2 regions of the Blautia sp. 1033sp1_1033st1_G9_1033SCRN_220408 genome follow, and region 2 is predicted to be linked to the other one. Evidence: predicted binding sites of a transcription regulator. Region 2 holds the regulator's gene; the other holds the start of a gene.
The links. Region 2 encodes Rex, which represses fermentation and respiration genes when NADH is low (regulators of the CRP and FNR family bind a similar motif). Its sites were predicted from a motif close to ATTGTTAANTANTTAACAAT; they were not measured.
Positions count from the first base shown of each region.

Region 1: pflB (formate C-acetyltransferase) is a predicted target of Rex. The motif match lies at 6,044-6,063, and genes of this name have one in related genera.

Region 1 covers NZ_JBFKZO010000024.1:145-10,012, forward strand. Annotated here, with positions in the region: gene AB5916_RS14590 (transposase) at 468-1,004, shown strand; gene AB5916_RS14595 (HAMP domain-containing sensor histidine kinase) at 923-1,945, opposite strand; gene AB5916_RS14600 (response regulator transcription factor) at 1,942-2,619, opposite strand; gene AB5916_RS14605 (FtsX-like permease family protein) at 2,639-4,711, opposite strand; gene AB5916_RS14610 (ABC transporter ATP-binding protein) at 4,701-5,468, opposite strand; gene pflB (formate C-acetyltransferase) at 6,122-8,377, shown strand; gene pflA (pyruvate formate-lyase-activating protein) at 8,468-9,196, shown strand; gene AB5916_RS14625 (sodium-dependent transporter) at 9,377-9,868, shown strand, end outside.
Region 2 covers NZ_JBFKZO010000002.1:94,775-104,642, forward strand. Annotated here, with positions in the region: gene AB5916_RS02250 (NAD(P)H-hydrate dehydratase) at 1-1,356, opposite strand, end outside; gene AB5916_RS02255 (redox-sensing transcriptional repressor Rex) at 1,464-2,129, opposite strand; gene abc-f (ribosomal protection-like ABC-F family protein) at 2,309-4,216, shown strand; gene AB5916_RS02265 (NADP-dependent isocitrate dehydrogenase) at 4,255-5,463, opposite strand; gene AB5916_RS02270 (2-isopropylmalate synthase) at 5,483-6,874, opposite strand; gene AB5916_RS02275 (S8 family peptidase) at 6,963-7,865, opposite strand; gene AB5916_RS02280 (transglutaminase domain-containing protein) at 8,227-9,186, opposite strand; gene AB5916_RS02285 (SH3 domain-containing protein) at 9,173-9,868, opposite strand, start outside.

The DNA.
Region 1 (9,868 bases), on a different contig from region 2:
TTTTTGTTGATTTTGAAGAAAATAAAAAGAAAAGAAGTTTTAAAAGAAAAATGGTGCTGGGCATAACACCCAACACCAAGTTTGTCTACAGTCTGTAAGCCCGTAAGGGCTTAGTAAGTAAATGATGTTGCGATTGGCGAACCTATTCGATGAGTCTTTAGACTCCAGTGCCGGTAACAGACCCTTATAGGGTCAAAGCAAACCACCGGCTAAGCCCAACATCATAAACTTAAGGAAAAAATGGAAAGGAATCTGTTCGCAGGTTCCTTTCATTGTGTTAAAATATAGGCAGGGGTGTATATGATTAAATCTTATAAAACAAGATTTTAAAAGTTTTCTGCATTATTATATGATCCGGAAATTGCAAAATATGCGAGACAGAATGGAAACCATGCTTTTTCGAGAAAGCGAAAAATGCCCCTAAAAGACATGTTGCTATGCTGTCTTTCAAAAAAGGAGACTTGTCTATGCAGTTATCTGTCCAGGGATATCTACAACAGAGAAAACGTCTAAATCCGGAAATTTTTCCCTATCTGAACTGTAAATATCTTATGGATTTTTATCGTTCTGACGAACCCAGACTGTGGAAAGGATATTTGCTAATCGCGATTGACGGGAGCAAGGCGAAAGTTCCAAACTCAAAGGATAACAGGGAAGCATTTGGAAACAGCGGCAACCAGCATTCCGGGAAAGGGCAGGTACGGGCACTGGTAAGCGGAATGTATGATGTTTTGAATCATTTTTACCTGGATATTGAAATTGAACATATTTGCATCAGTGAAAACGAACTGGCAAAAAGAAACTTAAAACAATTAAAAAAAATTGGAATCAGGAAGCCGGTTGTCGCAGTTTTTGACCGCGGTTATCCTTCCTTAGAGTTTATTGACTTTCTGGAAACAAGACATAAAAATCACCCTTTTTATCATCCACCGTTGGATCTCAATTTTGGAAAGAAGATGACTATCTTAAATCCCTTTCCCCACTGGGATGTTGCTTCCAGGTAAAGGTTTAAATCATCAGCCATCTTCTTAACCAGATAAAGCCCCATACCAGTAGCCTTCTTTCTGCTGTCAGTAGAATCCCCGGTAAAGCCCTTTTGAAAAATATACGGCAGATCATATTTTTTTACACCGATGCCGTTATCCTCAACTGAAAGGACATCTGCGGTCTCTGAATGTATCATAGAGATCGTTAGCATGGGACTATCGCTGCTATATTTTATGGCGTTGCTCACGATCTGTCCCAACATAAACTGAAGCCCTCTACGGTCTGTATAGACTGTTTCAGATTGCAGTTTATTGAGAATTACAAACTGTTTTTCTTCCAGAAGTGGAGCATAGTCCTCCAGAACTTCCCCCAAGCAGTCATTCAAATTGATATCCTCAAACTGATAATCCTTTGTACTGCTCTTTAACCGGGCATAGTATAACATTCGAGTGACATCCTCCTGAAGCTGACTGCGGACATAATCCAGCTTTGCTTGCAGGGGAGGAGATATTTCGTCGCTCCGATTATCCAGGAGCATGGTCAACAACGATAGGGGCGTTTTCGCTTCATGTGCCCAGCTCTCCACATATTCTTCATAGTCCTGTAGGGCATCTGCCATACTGTTACTCTCAGTTTTGTGTTCCTGTAAAACTGATGCCAGAAGCCGGATAGATTCTCCTTCTTCCCGGCTGATGGCACTGAGCAGCCGTTCCTCGTTGTAGATGGTAGGATCGCTGAGAAAATCCCGGAACAGCTCCCGGCGGGTGGTCTCCCGCTTATTTAGTACAAACAGAATCGCTGAAAACAAAAGGAGGCTTGTCAGAACTACTAACTCAATCAAGGTTTGAAATGCCCGAATGTCAGAAATCCAAAGAATGATAGCACAAAAGCAATCCACGCCCAGCAGCAACAGCAGCCAGGGGTAGTACCGTTCTATCATGCGCCAAAATCGTTTCATGGAGATACCTCCGCTTCCAAACGATAGCCCATCCCACGAACAGCAACGATTTGTTGCTTCATCTCAAGAGCGGACATTGTTTTTTTCAGCCGGGTCAGGTTAACCTGCAAGGCATTTTCTTCTATATATTCCGTGGTTCCCCATAGTGCCATGCAAAGCTGCTCCGTCGTGACCAGAGCATCACCGCCGGACAGAAGAGCAACCAACAGTTTTCCCTGATTTTTGGGAAGCACTACAGAGGTATTATGAATATAAAGCGTGTAGGTCTGCTGGTCTAACAGAAAATCTGGCCCCTCTATGAGATTGGTACGGCCTTCATACCTTTTGAGAATATTGGATACCCTGGCAAGTAGTCGGTCTTTTCTGCACGGCTTCGTCAAATATTCATCGGCACCCAACTGGAACGCTTGCAGTTCATCCTTTACCTGATCTCTGGAAGTCAGTACCAGGACGGGGATAGCGGTTTTATTCTTTAGTTCCTGGCAGATTTGAAAGCCACTGATCTCCGGCAAGTTCAAGTCTAAGATCACAAGGTCAGGGCGGAGGACTGCCAAGAGCCGAGCGGCATCTTCAAACTCGGTAATTGCCTCCACAAGATAGCCGTTCTTTTGGAGCATATCGCAGAGTTCTTCCTGCATATAGACTTCATCTTCCACAACAGCAATTCTTTTCACGACAGCACTCCCTTCCAAATTATTCTTCTCTCTGCGGCTGCATCAGTGTCAGCAAATATCGATCACTGGAGCGCTTGACCACTCTCATATAAATATATTCTATCATGCAAAGCAATAAAATCATAGCAGCAGATACAAGCAGCATTTCAGACACTGTTCCACGGGTTCGGGACGAGAGTATCCCTGTAAATAACGCCCTGACTCCAAACAGACTGCTGACAGCCGCAACCAATACAGGAAGTCCCATAAACCAGGTAATTTGCTTTCCAGCAGACTGGCAAAGGGTTTCGTAAGTAGCTCCCAGGCGGATCAGGGTCTGGTATCTGCGCCCGGTTTTCTGCTGACTCATCAGGAACTGAACACCCACGATGGTGTTGGCAACTACCAGGAAAACAATCGCAAGATAGAGGGTAATATAACTGGATGCTATGGTGTAGAAAAGCTGACGACCCACATTCTGAAGATAGCTTTCATATTCAATGCCAGTTTTGTACAGCGTCTCATTCAAATCCAAATATGTATTCATAAGGTTATTTCCATCCAGAGCCTGCTCACTGAGCACCGCATTGACATAGGTATCATACATTCCCTGGCTATAATATAGGAATGCCTCATCCGGAAGAATCAATGCAAAGGACAAGGTTATAGAACGGTCTGTGACCAAATTCACAGACTGAACCTCTCCTGTAAGATGAATCGGACTACCATCCAGTTCCACCTTGGGATGCCCGGCCAATACTTGGTTCAGCATTGCGGTACGGCTTACCGTAGTAAACTCTGTATCAATATAGACAGCGGCCTCCTTTTCACCTAATTGGAGAGCCGGATTGCCGGACAATTCCAACAAACGATTATAGTCCGATAAACAAATCAAATATGGGTATGTGGCATAACCAAGATTGTTCAAAAGGACATCCCGGTCTTCCGACTGGGACAGGCTCCTAAGAGAGTCCATAACAGCGTCCATACTGTAGGCATTATCATAATCTTCTGTGGTGCGAATACTCCCAACCTTCATTTCAAAAAGCTCTGAAAATTGATTTTCCAAACCGTTTTCTTTCAGGGCTGCCTTTATATTCGGAAGAACCTGCGATGAATCTTCTGCAGTATGATCTTCAAAAGTATAATCAATTACATGGCCAGAAGACAGGCTATTCGTTCCTACAATTCCTACGCCCGCACCAAAACAACACAGCGCCGCCAGAATCAGCAGGGAGCTGATGGCCATGGAGTTTGACTGATGAATGACATTCTCCTGAATCTGCCGGAAGGTAAATACATGAAGCTGCTTATTTCCTTTTCCTTTCTTAACAATCAAAGCAATCAGCGCACGCATCCCATAGAAAAGCAGCATCGTACCAACTATGCCCAACAGCATAGTCAGTCCCATCATACTTACCTTTGTCCATGCAATTCCCTGAATTGCCATGTAGTAAGCCGCTGCCAACATCACACTTCCACATATAGCAGCCAGTCCATAGATAACAGATGGCATTTGCTTCTTGGTGCGGTTCGTTGGCTGGGATAGCAAAGTACCGATGTCTTGGCGGCTGATTCGTCCACTCAAAATCAGAAGTGCCGTCAGCTTAATTGCCAGAAATCCTGCCAGCGTCCATTCAATCGCAGACCAGGATAAAGAAAACTGATGACCGATGATCCCCATGCCTACCAGCTTGGCAGTGACAAGACTGACAATTTCTGAAAGCACCACAGCCACAGGTAAGCCTATGAGCATGGCAAGAATACTGGTCAGGCAATCTTCCGCCAGAAGCATACCAAACAGTTTACTTCTACGCATCCCCAACATTAGATAAACACCAAACTCATGCCGTCTGCGCTCGAACTGATACTTGCAGGCGAAATAGATTAAAAAGAACAGAATACCGAGGGTCATTCCATAAAACGCAGGAATCAGAAGCAGGAGTTTGTCAACTGCGTCACTCTCCATTTTCTGCAAAAAGAGCATCACATCTTGAGTGGAGATGGATAGGATCATGTAAAAGGCAACAATAGAAATCACCAGGGAGCTGAAAAACAGACCGTTTTCCTTTCGGCTGCGGCGGCTGTTCCGAAGAATGAGATTAGAGAACATTTGCACTGCCCCCTCCCAGTTGCGCCATCACCTTCAGGATGCGCCTGTAGAACTCCTGCTGGCTTTCGTCTCCACGTCGCAGCTCATGAAAGATCACGCCATCCTGGATGAACAAGATGCGCTTACAGAAGCTGGCGGCATTGGAATCATGGGTTACCATCAGGATCGTAGCTTGTTCGTCACGATTCAGGCCGGACAGCTTCTCCATAAGACTTCTTGCGTTCTTAGAATCTAGAGCACCCGTCGGTTCATCGGCAAGGATCATTTGGGGATGCAAGATCAGAGCCCTTGCTGCCGCAACACGCTGCCGCTGGCCGCCGGACATCTTGGACGGAAACTTATCCAGAACATCAGTGATTTCCAGATAGTCAGCCAACTGCTTCAGCCGTTGGCTGCTTTCTGCTTCGGATACCCCATGCAAGGAAGTCGGAAGCAGGATGTTTTCCCTGCCAGTCAGGTTGTCCAGCAATTCAAAGTTCTGGAATAGATAACCAACTTTTTTGCCACGGTACTCTGCAAGAGCCTTTCCCTTGAGCGATTGCAGAGTATCGCCCTCCACCTGAATGCTTCCGCCTGTGGGCTGAATCACAGTTGCAATACAGTTGAGAAGCGTGGATTTACCGGAACCACTGCTTCCCATAATACCGAGAAATTCTCCCGACATGACCTGAAAAGTGATTCCGTTCAGGGCTCTCGTCTGGTTTGGCAAAGTCCCATAGACTTTGGTAAGATTTTCAATATTCAAAATTGGTTTCATGTGAATACCTCCCATCCATTTCTGGGTAAATGATAGCACAGAAACACAATAAATAACACTTACAGTCGCTGTAAGGATTCTGTTTCTGTTTTCAGAACAAGAATGACGCATCAAGCGGAATAAGTATATGTTTTGTATGAGCGTCGGGTGGCAATGAAAAAAATATGCCGGACTGCATGGATAGCACCCTCGGCAAGATCATAGTCCATCAGCTTTTGGAGGATTTTCTCCCGGCAGGACTGTTTTATATCTATAAATCGGTCGTGTCGTACAGATTGCCGCCATCCACGCTGAGAAAGTCTTTGATGCGCTTATTAAGCTGCGGCTCGTAGTGGTGCATTGAATCCTCGGCTATTGGTGGAAAAACGGAAAAGGGGATGTGAATGGATTTCTGCAAGCCGTCGGCGTGATCTGGTTACATGAAGATGGATGCTTTTGCAGAAAAATGCCGGAAATATAGATTCTTGATCAGAAGGAGTGCGTGGGATCCTGATGAACTGTGATCATCGGATTGTACTTTATTAAGAGCATGCATAGAATGGATTGACAGAAACGGAATATTCATATATCCTGAGTGTGTTAAATGAATAACAATCATTAAAGTATGTACGCGGAAAACAGAGGGATAGAATAAGAAAGAAAGAGGTACAAAAATGAAAGATTTTGCACAATGGGATGGGTTCAGCGGAAGCCGCTGGAAAGAAAAGATCAATGTTCGTGATTTTATCCGTCACAATTATACCCCGTATGATGGAGATGATTCCTTTCTGGAAGGTCCTACAGAAGCTACTGATAAATTATGGGAGAAACTGCAGGAACTTCAGAAAGCAGAGCGTGCCAATAATGGTGTGCTTGACATGGAAACAAAGGTTGTTACAGGACTTACTGCATATGGACCTGGGTACATTGATGAAAGCCTGAAAGATCTTGAAAAGGTAGTAGGACTTCAGACAGACAAGCCTCTGAAGCGTGCATTTATGCCTTATGGCGGAATCAAGATGGCTGAAAAGGCCTGTGAGATGTATGGATATAAGGTTGATCCGCAGATCCATGATATGTTTACAAAATATGAGTTTAAGACACATAATCAGGGTGTGTTTGATATTTACACTCCTGAAATGAAAATGGCCCGCCATAATAAGATCCTTACCGGACTTCCGGATACTTATGGACGCGGACGTATTGTAGGCGATTACAGACGTGTAGCTCTGTACGGAATTGATGCCCTGATTGCAGGGAAAGAGAAAGATTTTGCAGACAGCAACCGTCAGGGAATGCGCCGTTATGATTTCCAGCTGCGTGAGGAGATCGCAGACCAGATTCGCGCCCTGAAGGGAATGAAGGAGATGGCGAAGATCTATGGCTATGATATTTCACAGCCGGCAGCGAATGCACATGAGGCATTCCAGTGGCTGTACTTCGGATATCTGGCAGCCATCAAGACACAGAACGGTGCTGCAATGAGTGTTGGACGTATTTCCACATTCCTTGATATTTATATTGAAAGAGATCTTAAGAAAGGCATCCTGACTGAGAAAGAAGCACAGGAACTGGTTGACCATATGGTTATGAAATTCCGTATGGTGAAATTTGCAAGAATCGAGTCTTACAATCAGCTGTTTTCAGGAGATCCTGTTTGGGCAACTCTGGAAGTAGCAGGTATGGGAGTAGACGGACGCCATATGGTAACTAAGAACGATTACCGTTTCCTGCATACACTTGAGGATATGGGACCGGCTCCGGAGCCTAACCTGACAGTGCTTTATTCTTCCAAGCTGCCTGAGAACTTTAAGAAATATGCTGCAAATATTTCTGTTACAACAAGTTCTATCCAGTACGAGAATGATGACGTAATGCGTCCGGTATGGGGTGATGATTATTCAATCTGCTGCTGTGTATCTGCAACAGAAACTGGTAAGGAAATGCAGTTCTTCGGAGCTCGTGCAAACCTGGCAAAATGTTTGCTGTATGCCATCAACGGTGGTGTGGATGAGAAGACAAAGATGCAGGTAGGACCAGAATATAAGCCCATCACATCCGAGTACCTGGATTATGATGAGGTCATTGCAAAGTATGACCAGATGATGGACTGGCTGGCACATCTGTATGTAGGAACTCTGAATATGATCCACTACATGCATGATAAATATTACTATGAAGCCGCTGAGATGGCGCTGATCGATACAAAGGTGGACCGTTCTTTTGCAACCGGTATTGCAGGATTCTCCCATGTGGTTGATTCTTTGTCAGCCATTAAATATGCAAAGGTAAAAGCGATTCGTGATGAAGACGGTATCACTACAGATTTCCTGGTTGAGGGAGAGTTCCCACGTTATGGAAATGATGACGATCGTGCGGATGAGATTGCAAGAAACCTGCTTTCCACATTTATGGACAAGCTGAAACATATCCATACCTATCGTGATTCCAAGCCAACCACTTCCATTCTTACCATCACTTCCAATGTGGTTTATGGTAAGGCTACCGGTTCCCTTCCGGATGGAAGAAAAGCAGGCGAGCCACTGGCACCTGGTGCAAACCCGTCTTATGGCGCAGAGCAGAACGGACTTCTTGCTTCTTTGAACTCCGTTGCAAAACTGGAGTATGAGGATGCATTGGATGGAATTTCTAATACACAGACGATTAATCCAGATGCACTTGGACATACTGACAGTGAGCGTACAGATAACCTGGTTCATGTATTGGACGGTTACTTTGATCAGGGTGCACATCATCTGAACGTAAATGTATTTGGAAAAGAAAAACTGATCGATGCTATGGAGCATCCGGAAAAAGAAGAGTATGCAAACTTTACGATCCGTGTTTCCGGTTATGCTGTGAAGTTCATTGATCTGACAAGAGAGCAGCAGCTGGATGTGATTGCCAGAACCTGCCATGAGGTTATGTAATTACAAAGTGCTGTAATTGAAAAAACACGTAATATAAGTCCCGGGCAATGTTTGGTTGCCCGGGATACTGTTAAGTAAAGGAAAAATAATATGTTAAAAGGCTATGTTCATTCTTTGGAAAGTTTTGGATCCGTAGATGGCCCGGGAGTAAGGTATGTGATCTTTCTTTCAGGATGTGCCATGCGCTGTCAGTTCTGTCACAATCCGGATACCTGGAATATGAAGGATGGAAAAGAATATACAGCGGATCAGCTTTTGAAAATTGCATTGCGTTATAAATCTTACTGGGGCGAAAAAGGCGGTATCACGGTAAGTGGAGGGGAACCTCTTTTACAGATGGAGTTCCTTACGGAACTTTTCAAAAAAGCGAAGGAAGCAGGCATTCATACGACTCTGGATACCAGCGGCAATCCATATACTGCAAAAGAACCCTGGCATGCACAGTGGCTGGAACTGATGAAGTATACCGATCTTGTACTTCTGGATATTAAGCAGATTGATGAACAGGAGCACAGGAAGCTTACCGGACAGACAGGAGAGAATATTCTGGCAATGGCCAGGGAGCTTTCCGATATGGAAAAGCCTGTATGGATCCGCCATGTGCTGGTACCTGGCGGAAGTGATAAGGATGAGTATCTTTACCGGCTTGCAGATTTTATCCACACACTGAAAAATGTGCAGCGTGTGGAGGTCCTTCCATATCATACATTAGGCACTTTTAAATGGGAAAAGCTGGGCATCCCCTATCCTTTAGAGGGAGTAAAGCCTCCTACACAGGAAAGGATCGACAATGCCAGAAAGATCCTGGGTGCTATATAAAAGGTCAAATAAAGAAAAAACGGAAACAACAGGCATGAGCCTTTAAGGGCTGACAGTTTGACCATGCTGCTGTTCATGGGAAATAGATGCTTCTCAAAAAACAATAGACATTTATGCTAAAATAAAGTATAATGTTGCAAGATTGTTTTAGCATTAATGAACAAAAAGTGAGGTGTATCCATGAACGATCAAGTTAAAATGACGCATGACCGCCAGAGAGGAAGTTTTTCCGGAAGGATAGGTTATGTGCTTGCAGTAGCTGGGTCTGCGGTAGGATTGGGCAATATCTGGCGTTTTCCATATCTGGCGGCAAAATATGGCGGAGGGATCTTTCTGCTGATCTATATTCTTCTTACGGCTACCTTTGGTTATGTACTGATCATGTCAGAGACTTCTATTGGAAGGATGACCAGGAAAAGCCCGGTTGGTGCTTTTGAAGCCTTTGGGAAAGGGAAAGCAAATAAAGTAGGCGGCTGGCTGAATGCAGTGATTCCTATGCTGATCGTGCCTTATTACAGCACCATTGGCGGATGGGTAATGAAGTATCTTGTGGAGTACATCCGCGGAGATGTACAGGTACTTGCACAAGATGGGTATTTTGGTGATTTCATTTCTGATTCATGGCAGGCAGAGTTCTGGTTTATTATTTTTGCAATTCTGATTTTTGCCATT
Region 2 (9,868 bases):
TATATTGTTCAGATACATGCAGAACACACCAGCCAGCATCCCTGAAAGCACATCTCCGCTTCCTGCTGCTGCCATTCCCGCATTTCCAGACATATTAATATATATTTCATCCCTGCAGCCTGCAGTAACTGTACCGGCATCTTTTAACACACACACAGCCCCTGTTTCTTTTGCATAATCAGACGCTGCTCCTACCGGGTCTTCCTTCAATTCTGAAATGGAAAGCCCTGTAAGCCTGCCCATCTCCCCCATATGCGGGGTCAGCACAGTATTTCCTTTCAGATACTGCTTCCAGCCCGGATTCATGGATAGCAGGTTCAAACCATCTGCATCCAGGATCACCGGCTTCCCCGCCTGATTCCCATGGGCCAGAAACCAATTGGCCCGTTCCCGGCTTTCATCCTGGCATCCAAGACCTGGTCCAATCACCAGTACATCACACCAGCTTAACAGCTGCTGATTTATTTCTTCTGAAAATACACTTTCCACCATTGCTTCCGGAAGCAGAGACTGAAGCGGAATCCGGTTTTCTTCCACTGTCTGTACCTTTACCATACCAGCTCCTGTATTTAAGGCTGCACAGGCAGCAAAATATGCAGCTCCGCACATGCCCTTTGAGCCAGCCACCAAAAGCACTTTGCCAAAAGTCCCCTTATTCCCCCAGGGAACTCTCTGTGGCAGCTGCTTCATATCTTCTCTTTCCAGCTGCCACACCGGTCTGCCGTAATTGCCAGGATAATCATAGATCCCGATATCTGCTACTACAACTTTCCCGGACAGACTCCTGCCGGGATAGAAGCACATTCCCTGCTTCATAAAAGCAAAAGTAACGGTAAGATCTGCACAAAATGCGGTTCCAAGCACTCTGCCTGTGCTTCCGTCAAGGCCGGAAGGAATATCTACTGCCACCTTTTTGGCATCTGTCTCATTCATCCTCTGAATGATCTCCTTGTATCTTCCCTCCACCGGCCTGGTCAGACCTACGCCAAAAACGGCATCTACTATAGTAGTATATTCGTGCCATGTCGGGTTATTCACCTCAGGTACGTGATAATGCCTTGCAATCTGAATCTGCTGAGCCATCTGAGCAGAATATTTCTGGGAATTTCCTGTAAGAAACAGATCTACATGATATCCTTTCAGATACAACAGCCTGGCTACAGCCACACCATCTCCACCATTGTTGCCGTTTCCGCAAACAACCAGGATCCGTTCCCTGTCGGCAGAAATCTTCTGGATCTGAGCTGCCACAGCCAAAGCAGCCCGTTCCATCAGCACCATGGAGGGAATCCCTACATCATGAATCGTATACGCGTCCAGACTGGCCATTTCTTTGCTTGTTACTACCTTTTTCATATACGCCCACTCTCCTTTGTCTTTTTAAATGGAAAAAGCCGCCCTGAACCGCCGAATCATGCGGCAGCAGGCAGCAGCCTTTAACCAAAAGGGAAAAACTCTTTCCCTTAATTCTCTGTTTCCTTTTTTTCTTCTACATGCTCTTTCCGATACTGGCTTAAATTATAAGACAGAGTCATCAGGCTCTCGGAAAGATGAACATTTTCTACGATCACATCCTCCGGAGCATCCAGATCAATGTGTGCAAAATTCCAAATAGCCTTTACACCATTTTTGATCAGCACATTGGCCATTTCTTTTGCTTTATGCTTGGGAAGGGTAAGTATGGCAATCTCAACCGGATTCTCCTTAAGGAACTCAGGAAGTGTATTTATCATCTGTATCCCAATACCCCTTACAGAAATCCCCTCCAGAACCGGATTCACGTCAAAGATCCCCACCAGACGAAATCCTCTCTTCTCAAAATCACTGTAATTGGCAAGTGCCTGACCCAGATTACCTGCTCCAACGATGATCATAGGATGGATGGTATCCAGTCCCAGGATCTTGCCGATCTCCATGTACAGATAATGCACATTATATCCGTAGCCCTGCTGCCCAAAACCGCCGAAATTATTAAGATCCTGACGGATCTGAGATGCAGTCACATGCATTTTTTTACTGAGATCACCGGAGGAAATCCTTTCCACATTCTCCTCGATCAACTCTCCCAAATAACGATAATACCGGGGCAGCCTTTTAATAACCGCCTTTGATATCTCCTTTGCTTCCACCAACTCTTCCTCCTGCTGCCCATATCTAAAATTTATATCTCAATTATACTCAAATGATATTTTATTGTCAATCTAAGTTACTTACTTTGTGACTACTTTATTTATTTTTTGACACCCGATGCCTTTTTATTATATAATAGATTGATTTGTGGATTTCTTATTTTTTTGGAGGAACCTTTATGATTTTATCATGTCAGAACATATGTAAAGCATTTGGTGAAGAAGAAATTATCAAAGATGCATGTTTTCATATTGAAGAAAAAGAGAAAGCAGCACTGATCGGCAACAATGGTGCAGGTAAAACCACCCTGCTGCGGATCATTATGAACGAGCTTTCTGCGGATAGCGGTTCTGTAGTGATCTCCAGGGACAAAAAGATCGGCTATCTGGCTCAGTATCAGGATATTCACGGTCATCAAACCATTTATGATGAGCTTAGCTCCACCAAACAGCACATCATAGATATGGAAAACAGAATTCGTACTCTGGAACAGGAAATGAAAAATTCCCAGGGAGAGCAGTTAGAAAAACTGATGCAGACCTATTCCCGCCTGACCCACCAGTTTGAGCTGGAAAATGGCTATGCCTACAAAAGCCAGATTGCAGGCGTACTGAAAGGCCTGGGCTTTTCAGAAGAGGATTTCACCAAGCAGATAGAAACCCTTTCCGGAGGCCAGAAAACAAGGGTCGCTCTTGGCAAGCTTCTTCTGTCCCAGCCGGATATCCTGCTTCTTGATGAGCCTACCAACCACCTGGATATGGAAAGCATCGCTTGGCTGGAAAATTATCTGCTCACCTACCCTGGAGCTGTACTGATCGTATCTCATGATAGATACTTTCTTGATAAAGTTGTAACAAAAGTGGTAGAGATCGAAGCCGGATATGTACGGATGTACAGTGGCAATTACTCAGCCTATGCCTTGAAAAAAGCCCAGCTTCGTGATGCTCAGTATAAAGCCTATCTGAACCAGCAACGAGAAATTAAGCATCAGGAAGCGGTGATTGCAAAGCTGAAGTCCTTTAACCGTGAAAAGTCCATCCGCCGTGCGGAAAGCCGTGAAAAAATGCTGGATAAAATGCAGCGTCTGGATAAACCTGCTGAAATAAACGATCAGATGCGTCTCACCCTGGAGCCTCGCTTCATCAGCGGCAATGATGTGCTGACTGTGGAAGAGCTTTCCAAAACTTTTCCGGGACAGACCCTTTTCCAGAATATTTCTTTTGAGATCAAGCGTGGTGAACGAGTAGCCCTTATTGGGAATAACGGAACAGGAAAAACCACATTACTTAAGATCCTGAACCAGGTGATTCCTGCCGATTCCGGCAAGTTTACCCTTGGTTCCAAGGTACAGATCGGTTACTATGACCAGGAACATCATGTACTCCATATGGAAAAAACAGTATTCCAGGAAATCTCCGATACCTATCCTACTCTTACAGAAACACAGATCCGCAATATGCTGGCAGCCTTTCTGTTCACAGGGGATGATGTATTCAAGGTGATTTCCTCTCTTTCCGGTGGAGAGAGAGGCCGTGTTTCCCTTGCAAAGCTGATGCTCTCCGAAGCCAATTTTCTGATCCTGGACGAGCCTACCAATCATCTGGATATTGCTTCCAAGGAAATCCTGGAGGAAGCACTGAACAGTTATACAGGTACTGTCCTTTACGTATCTCATGACCGTTATTTTATCAATCAGACAGCCACCCGGATCATGGATCTGACCAACCAGGCCATTGTGAATTATATTGGGGACTATGATTATTATCTGGAAAAGAAAGAAGAGCTTACTGCCAAATATGCTCCTTTAACAACCCAGGAAGAAGAAGCCGTCCAGGTTTCAGATAACAAGCTTTCCTGGCAGCAGCAAAAGGAACAGCAGGCAAAAGAACGTAAAAGGGAAAACGAACTGAAGAAAACCGAAAAAAGGATCGAAGAACTAGAAGCCCGTGATCAGGAAATTGATGAAACCATGATTCTTCCTGAAGTTTGTACCAACGTAGCAGAATGTACCAGATTAAGTAAAGAAAAAGCTGCCATTGCAGCAGAATTAGAGGAATTATACGAAAAGTGGGAGGAGCTGGCCTGATGGCCGGCTCCTCCTTTGTTATGATGATATCTTTTTTATCAGAGAAGCTTTTCCAGATTCTCACGGATGGCAAGGATAAATTCTTTGCTGTTCAGTACTGTTACATCCTTCAAGGAAGTGATCAAAGCCAGGTCCTTTGTCATCTTTCCGCTTTCGATAGTTGAAAGTGTAGCCTTGTCCAGCTTGTCTGCAAAATCCTGCAGTTCCTGGATCCCATCCATCTCTCCTCTTTTACGAAGAGCACCTGTCCATGCAAAAATAGTTGCCACAGAATTGGTGGATGTTTCTTTTCCTTCCAGATGTCTGTAGTAATGTCTCTGCACCGTACCATGAGCAGCCTCATACTCATAGTAGCCGTGAGGGGAAACAAGTACAGAAGTCATCATTGCAAGAGAGCCAAATGCAGAAGATACCATATCACTCATCACATCTCCGTCATAGTTCTTGCAGGCCCAGATAAAACCGCCCTCTGCTTTCATCACACGGGCTACAATATCATCGATCAGGCTGTAGAAATAAGTGATCCCTGCTTCCTGGAATTTTTCTTTAAATTCTTCTTCATAAATCGTTGCAAAAATTTCTTTGAATTTCCCGTCATAAATCTTGGAGATTGTATCCTTGCCTCCAAACCACAGATCCTGCTTTGTATCCAGTGCATAGTTAAAGCAGCATCTTGCAAAGCTTGCAATGGACTCCTCAATGTTGTGCATTCCCTGGATCACACCTGGCTTGTCAAAGTGATGGATCAGTTCTTTTTTAGTCTCTCCATCTGTACCTTCAAATACAAGATATGCGTCTCCCGGTTTCTCAATGTTCATCTCTGTATTCTTGTATACATCCCCATATGCATGACGGGCAATGGTGATCGGCTTTTTCCAGTTGCGTACACAAGGCTCAATTCCATTTACAACAATAGGTGCACGGAATACGGTACCATCCAGGATGGCACGAATAGTGCCGTTAGGGCTTTTGTACATTTTCTTCAGGTCATACTCGTCCATTCTTGCCTTATTTGGGGTAATGGTGGCACATTTTACAGCAACTCCGTATTTCTTGGTTGCCTCTGCTGCATCTACAGTAACCTGGTCATCTGTATCATTTCTGTGCTCCAGGCCAAGATCATAATATTCAGTCTTCAAGTCAATAAAAGGATTCAGAAGTTCATCCTTAATAAGCTTCCAGAGAATACGGGTCATCTCATCTCCGTCCATCTCTACAAGGGGTGTGTTCATCTGAATTTTTGCCATTTAGATATTCCTCCTCTTCTTATTTCAACGTAATACCAAGTCTCTCACAGGTTTCTGCGATCACAGCCTCCAACTCCTTATCAGACAGTACTGTAACACGGCCGTCTTCATACTGGCTGTCTACCCATGCCTTGATCATTGTAACAAGTTCGCTGTTCTTGTCAACCTTCTTATCGCCTTTCAAACGGTAATGGGTATCGATCCAGTGGGCGATCCCAGCTGCTCCTGAAGTATTGGATACTGCTACCTCAGCAGATCTGTTCAGGAATTTCTCTGTATCAAACACATTATAGATCTCTTCATTCTTCAGAAGACCATCTGCGTGGATACCTGCTCTTGTCACATTAAAATTCTTGCCTACAAATGGTGTTCTTTCCGGAATATGATACCCGATCTCTTTCTCATAATATTCAGCCAGTTCTGTGATCACTGTGGTATCCATACCGCCCAGATTGCCTCTAAGCTGTGCATACTCGAATACCATAGCCTCCAGCGGAGTATTTCCAGTCCGCTCTCCAATACCGAACAATGAGGTATTCACTCCACAGGCACCATACAGCCATGCGGTAGTGGAATTGCTTACAGCCTTATAAAAATCATTATGTCCATGCCACTCGATCAGCTCGGAAGGCACACCTGCATGAATCATAATACCATAAATAATACCAGGTACAGAACGGGGGATCACAGCACCTGGGTAGTTGACTCCGTAGCCCATAGTATCGCAGCATCTTACCTTTACCGGGATACCATAATGCTGGCGCAGCTTCATAAGCTCCAGACAGAACGGGATCACATAACCGTAAATATCTGCTCTTGTAATATCCTCCAGGTGACAACGAACAGAAACACCGATCTCCAAACATTCCTTCACAATACTGAGATAATGCTCCATGGCCTGCTTACGGGTCATCTTCATCTTATAAAATATATGATAATCAGAACAGCTTACAAGGATACCAGTCTCTCGCATACCCATATCACGCACAAGCTGGAAATCCTTCTTATTTGCACGGATCCAGCTGGTCACTTCCGGGAACTCATAGCCACGTTCCATACATTTTTCAACTGCATCCCTGTCCTTTTTGCTGTAGAGGAAAAATTCGGAAGCACGGATCCTTCCCTCCGGGCCGCCCAGCTTATGAAGGTAATCATAAATCCTTACGATCTGATCCGTAGTGTAAGGAGCCCTGGACTGCTGTCCATCTCTGAATGTGGTATCTGTGATCCAGATATCATCCGGCATATGATGGGGAACCACCCTGTCATTAAATGCGATCTTCGGTATTTCAGAATAAGGGAAAAGATTTCGGAATACGTTTGGTGTTTTTACATCCACCAGCGGATACATATGCTCCTCTAACTGAAGCAGATTCGTATGCCGATTCATTGTCACTCGTCTATTTTCCATAATTTCCTCCTCTATGAACACGAATAGTATTCATACTCTATGAATTGTATTCACATCGTTTCCATTGTACTCAAAAAGAGGATCTAAGTCAACGCTTTTGTACGTTACAGTGATAATTTTTTGTCAAATTCAAAAAACGTTCACGGTTGAAGCGACCCCATCCCTGGATATTCCTTGGCAGCTGCATATCGTCTGCACTTTCTTTCAGCATCCTTTTAATAGCCACATTTGTTAGGGTGGGATTCTTTTCCAGAGCGCAGGCAATGGCTCCTGAAACAACCGGGGTGGACATAGAGGTTCCGCTTTTGACTCCATATCCGTAGATCCCGGGGGTGCCTCCTGCTAATGGTTTCCATTTTGTATAAGGTATACAGGATACGATATGATTTCCCGGCGCAACCACATCCGGCTTGCATACGCACTCCTTTGTAGGCCCTCGTCCGGAAACTGCTTTTTTTCCTTCCAACAGGTCACTGGAACCTACAGTGATCACCTTTTTGTTGCTGCCAGGCGCTGTAATGCTGCCTGACCTTGGCCCCTGGTTTCCAGCCGCTGCTACCACTACCAGTCCTTCATCCCACAGCTGATCCACTGCATCAAGAAGCGCATCCTGTTCATTAGAAGTATTGCAGGTGGTTCCCACAGAAATATTCACCACCCGGATCCGGTACTCCTCCCTATTGCTTCGGATCCACCGAAAAGCCTGCAGCAAATCCTCTCTGCTTCCGTTCCCATATCTGTCTAATACCTTTAAAGCAATAATGCTGCAGCCAGGTGCTGCACCCATATACCTGCCAGAGGACATTCTGCCATCTCCTGCCAGGATCCCGGTAACATGGGTTCCATGTCCATTATCATCATATGGCTGTCTACGATAAAAAAGGAAATCATAAAAAAAACGGATACGGCTGTCAAAGTCTGCATGGGGGAAAAGCCCGGTATCCAGCACTGCCACTCCGATCCCTTTTCCAGTATATGTCCTGCCTGTCATAAGCCTCTCCGGAAAGGTCTTCTTATTATTATATTCAAAAAGTTCCCCTGTTGTGACCTGCACTGCATTTCCTGAGTTTTTGTAAATTCAAGAATGCCTCGGCATTCTTGCTGCGAGGTGCGCGTCATGCAATTGCATGACATACTTCTCCTGCGCACCTCTGCAATCCTGCCGGAGGCTATATCAGCTGGGGGATTGACTCCCACCACTGATACCAGCTTGTTTCTCACCACCTATAGAGGTGGGAGTCATCTCCCAGCTGATATACTTACAAAAAACACCCAGGAAGAAAACTTCCTGGATGCTTTTTAAATCTTTATAAAAATTTTCTCAGATGCTTTTGAAAGTCTTACCTGATCTGTCAGAAATCCACGATCTGGCTAATCTGATGATTAATATCATAGCTGCCGCTGCCGTATACTCCACGATACCAGCCTGCTGCATGGGCTTCCGGATCATAATAAGCTCCGTTAATGATCACCCAGCAATGACGGGTCATACCATCTCCGGCACCGTCTCTTGTACCGGAAACACGGCCGGCTACCACCTTAGGGCTAAATCCGGCTTCTTTTGCAAGAGCTGCAAAAGCACAGGCATAACCATAACAGTTCCCTCTGCTGGTAGCCAGTGTATTTAATGCACACCTTCTCTGCCATCCTGCCGCAGTTCCCGGATACCATCCATAATAATAAATGTTATTTACCACATAATTCCAGCAGGCATTCAGTTTCTGATAACTGGTCATGCTGTCATTTGTGATCCTGGACAAGATCTTCATGGTCTGCATCTTCAGCTGGGAATTGGTATTGTTTACTGCATAGCCTTTCTTCCCAAAGGTAATTCCGTCATATACACGGTTCTTACACAGTCTGCCCTTAGGATCACCTCTGTAAAGACGGTTGTTCAGCACAAACCAGCCCACAGTGGCATGACCCTTGCGGTCCACATAGTACAGGTTCTGCCCTACCTTTACAACAGAGGGCTTCTTAGGGCGCATCAGCTTACCTTCCAGATTAAATACATACACATACCGGCCTCTTTTCATGCTGTTTGTCACTGCATGACCATTTGCATTAAAAAAGTAACGGTTAGAGCCAATATTCACCCACCGGTTCCGGATCTTTTTTTCTTTTTTGTAATAGCAGTAGTATCTGCCTTCTTTTAAAAGGCCCTTCTTTACTACAGGTGTTTCCTGGGAAACGGTTTCCTGGGGAGCTTCTTCTGAAGCATAAACCTGGCCGGCACCAAGGGGCAGAAGAACTGCCCCGCAAAGTACCATAAAACATCTCTTCAAGCTTCTGTGAAAATCAATAGTTCTCATATGTCACACTTCCGTCAGACCAGGTGATCTCATAATATCCGTGCCCGCTTCCATCGCAGTCATCATATGCCTGCCTGCTTACTTCTGTTTTCTGAGCCGGCTGTGCTGCCGCTGCGGCTGCCTGCTGTTGTGCTGCCTGAGCTGCTGCCGCTGCTGCTGCCTGAGCTGCTGCTGCATCTGCTTCCTGTTTTGCTTTTACCAGTGCATCTACCGCTGCCTTGTCCTCTGTCAGATAGCTGTGGAATACATAGCCTGTATCATCCCCATTCTCTACCTTGAACCATCCCGGAACTGCTGCAATCACTTTAAATTCATCGCCAAGTGCTGCAACCTTTAAGGATTCAGACTCCTTGTCAGCCTCTTTACGTACATGCACATTAGCAGATACGTACATGGTGATAGGCTCATCAAAGGTACGCTCGTCTGCAGTCTCTGCCGCTTCCTGATCCTTGCCGCTTTCATCCTTATAATTGATGTACAGAAATTCATAGGAATTCACAAGGACTGCATCTTTCCATTTGTCTACAGTTACATCCTGGAAAGTATGCTCTGTACCATCTTCCTCTGTAAGCACAAGATCCATCTTTGCTTCTTTGGAAGCATCTGCAGTTTCTTCGCTGTTATCTGCTTCTTCGCTGTCATCTGCTGCAGCTTCTACCAGCTTTGCTTCCTTGATCGTCTG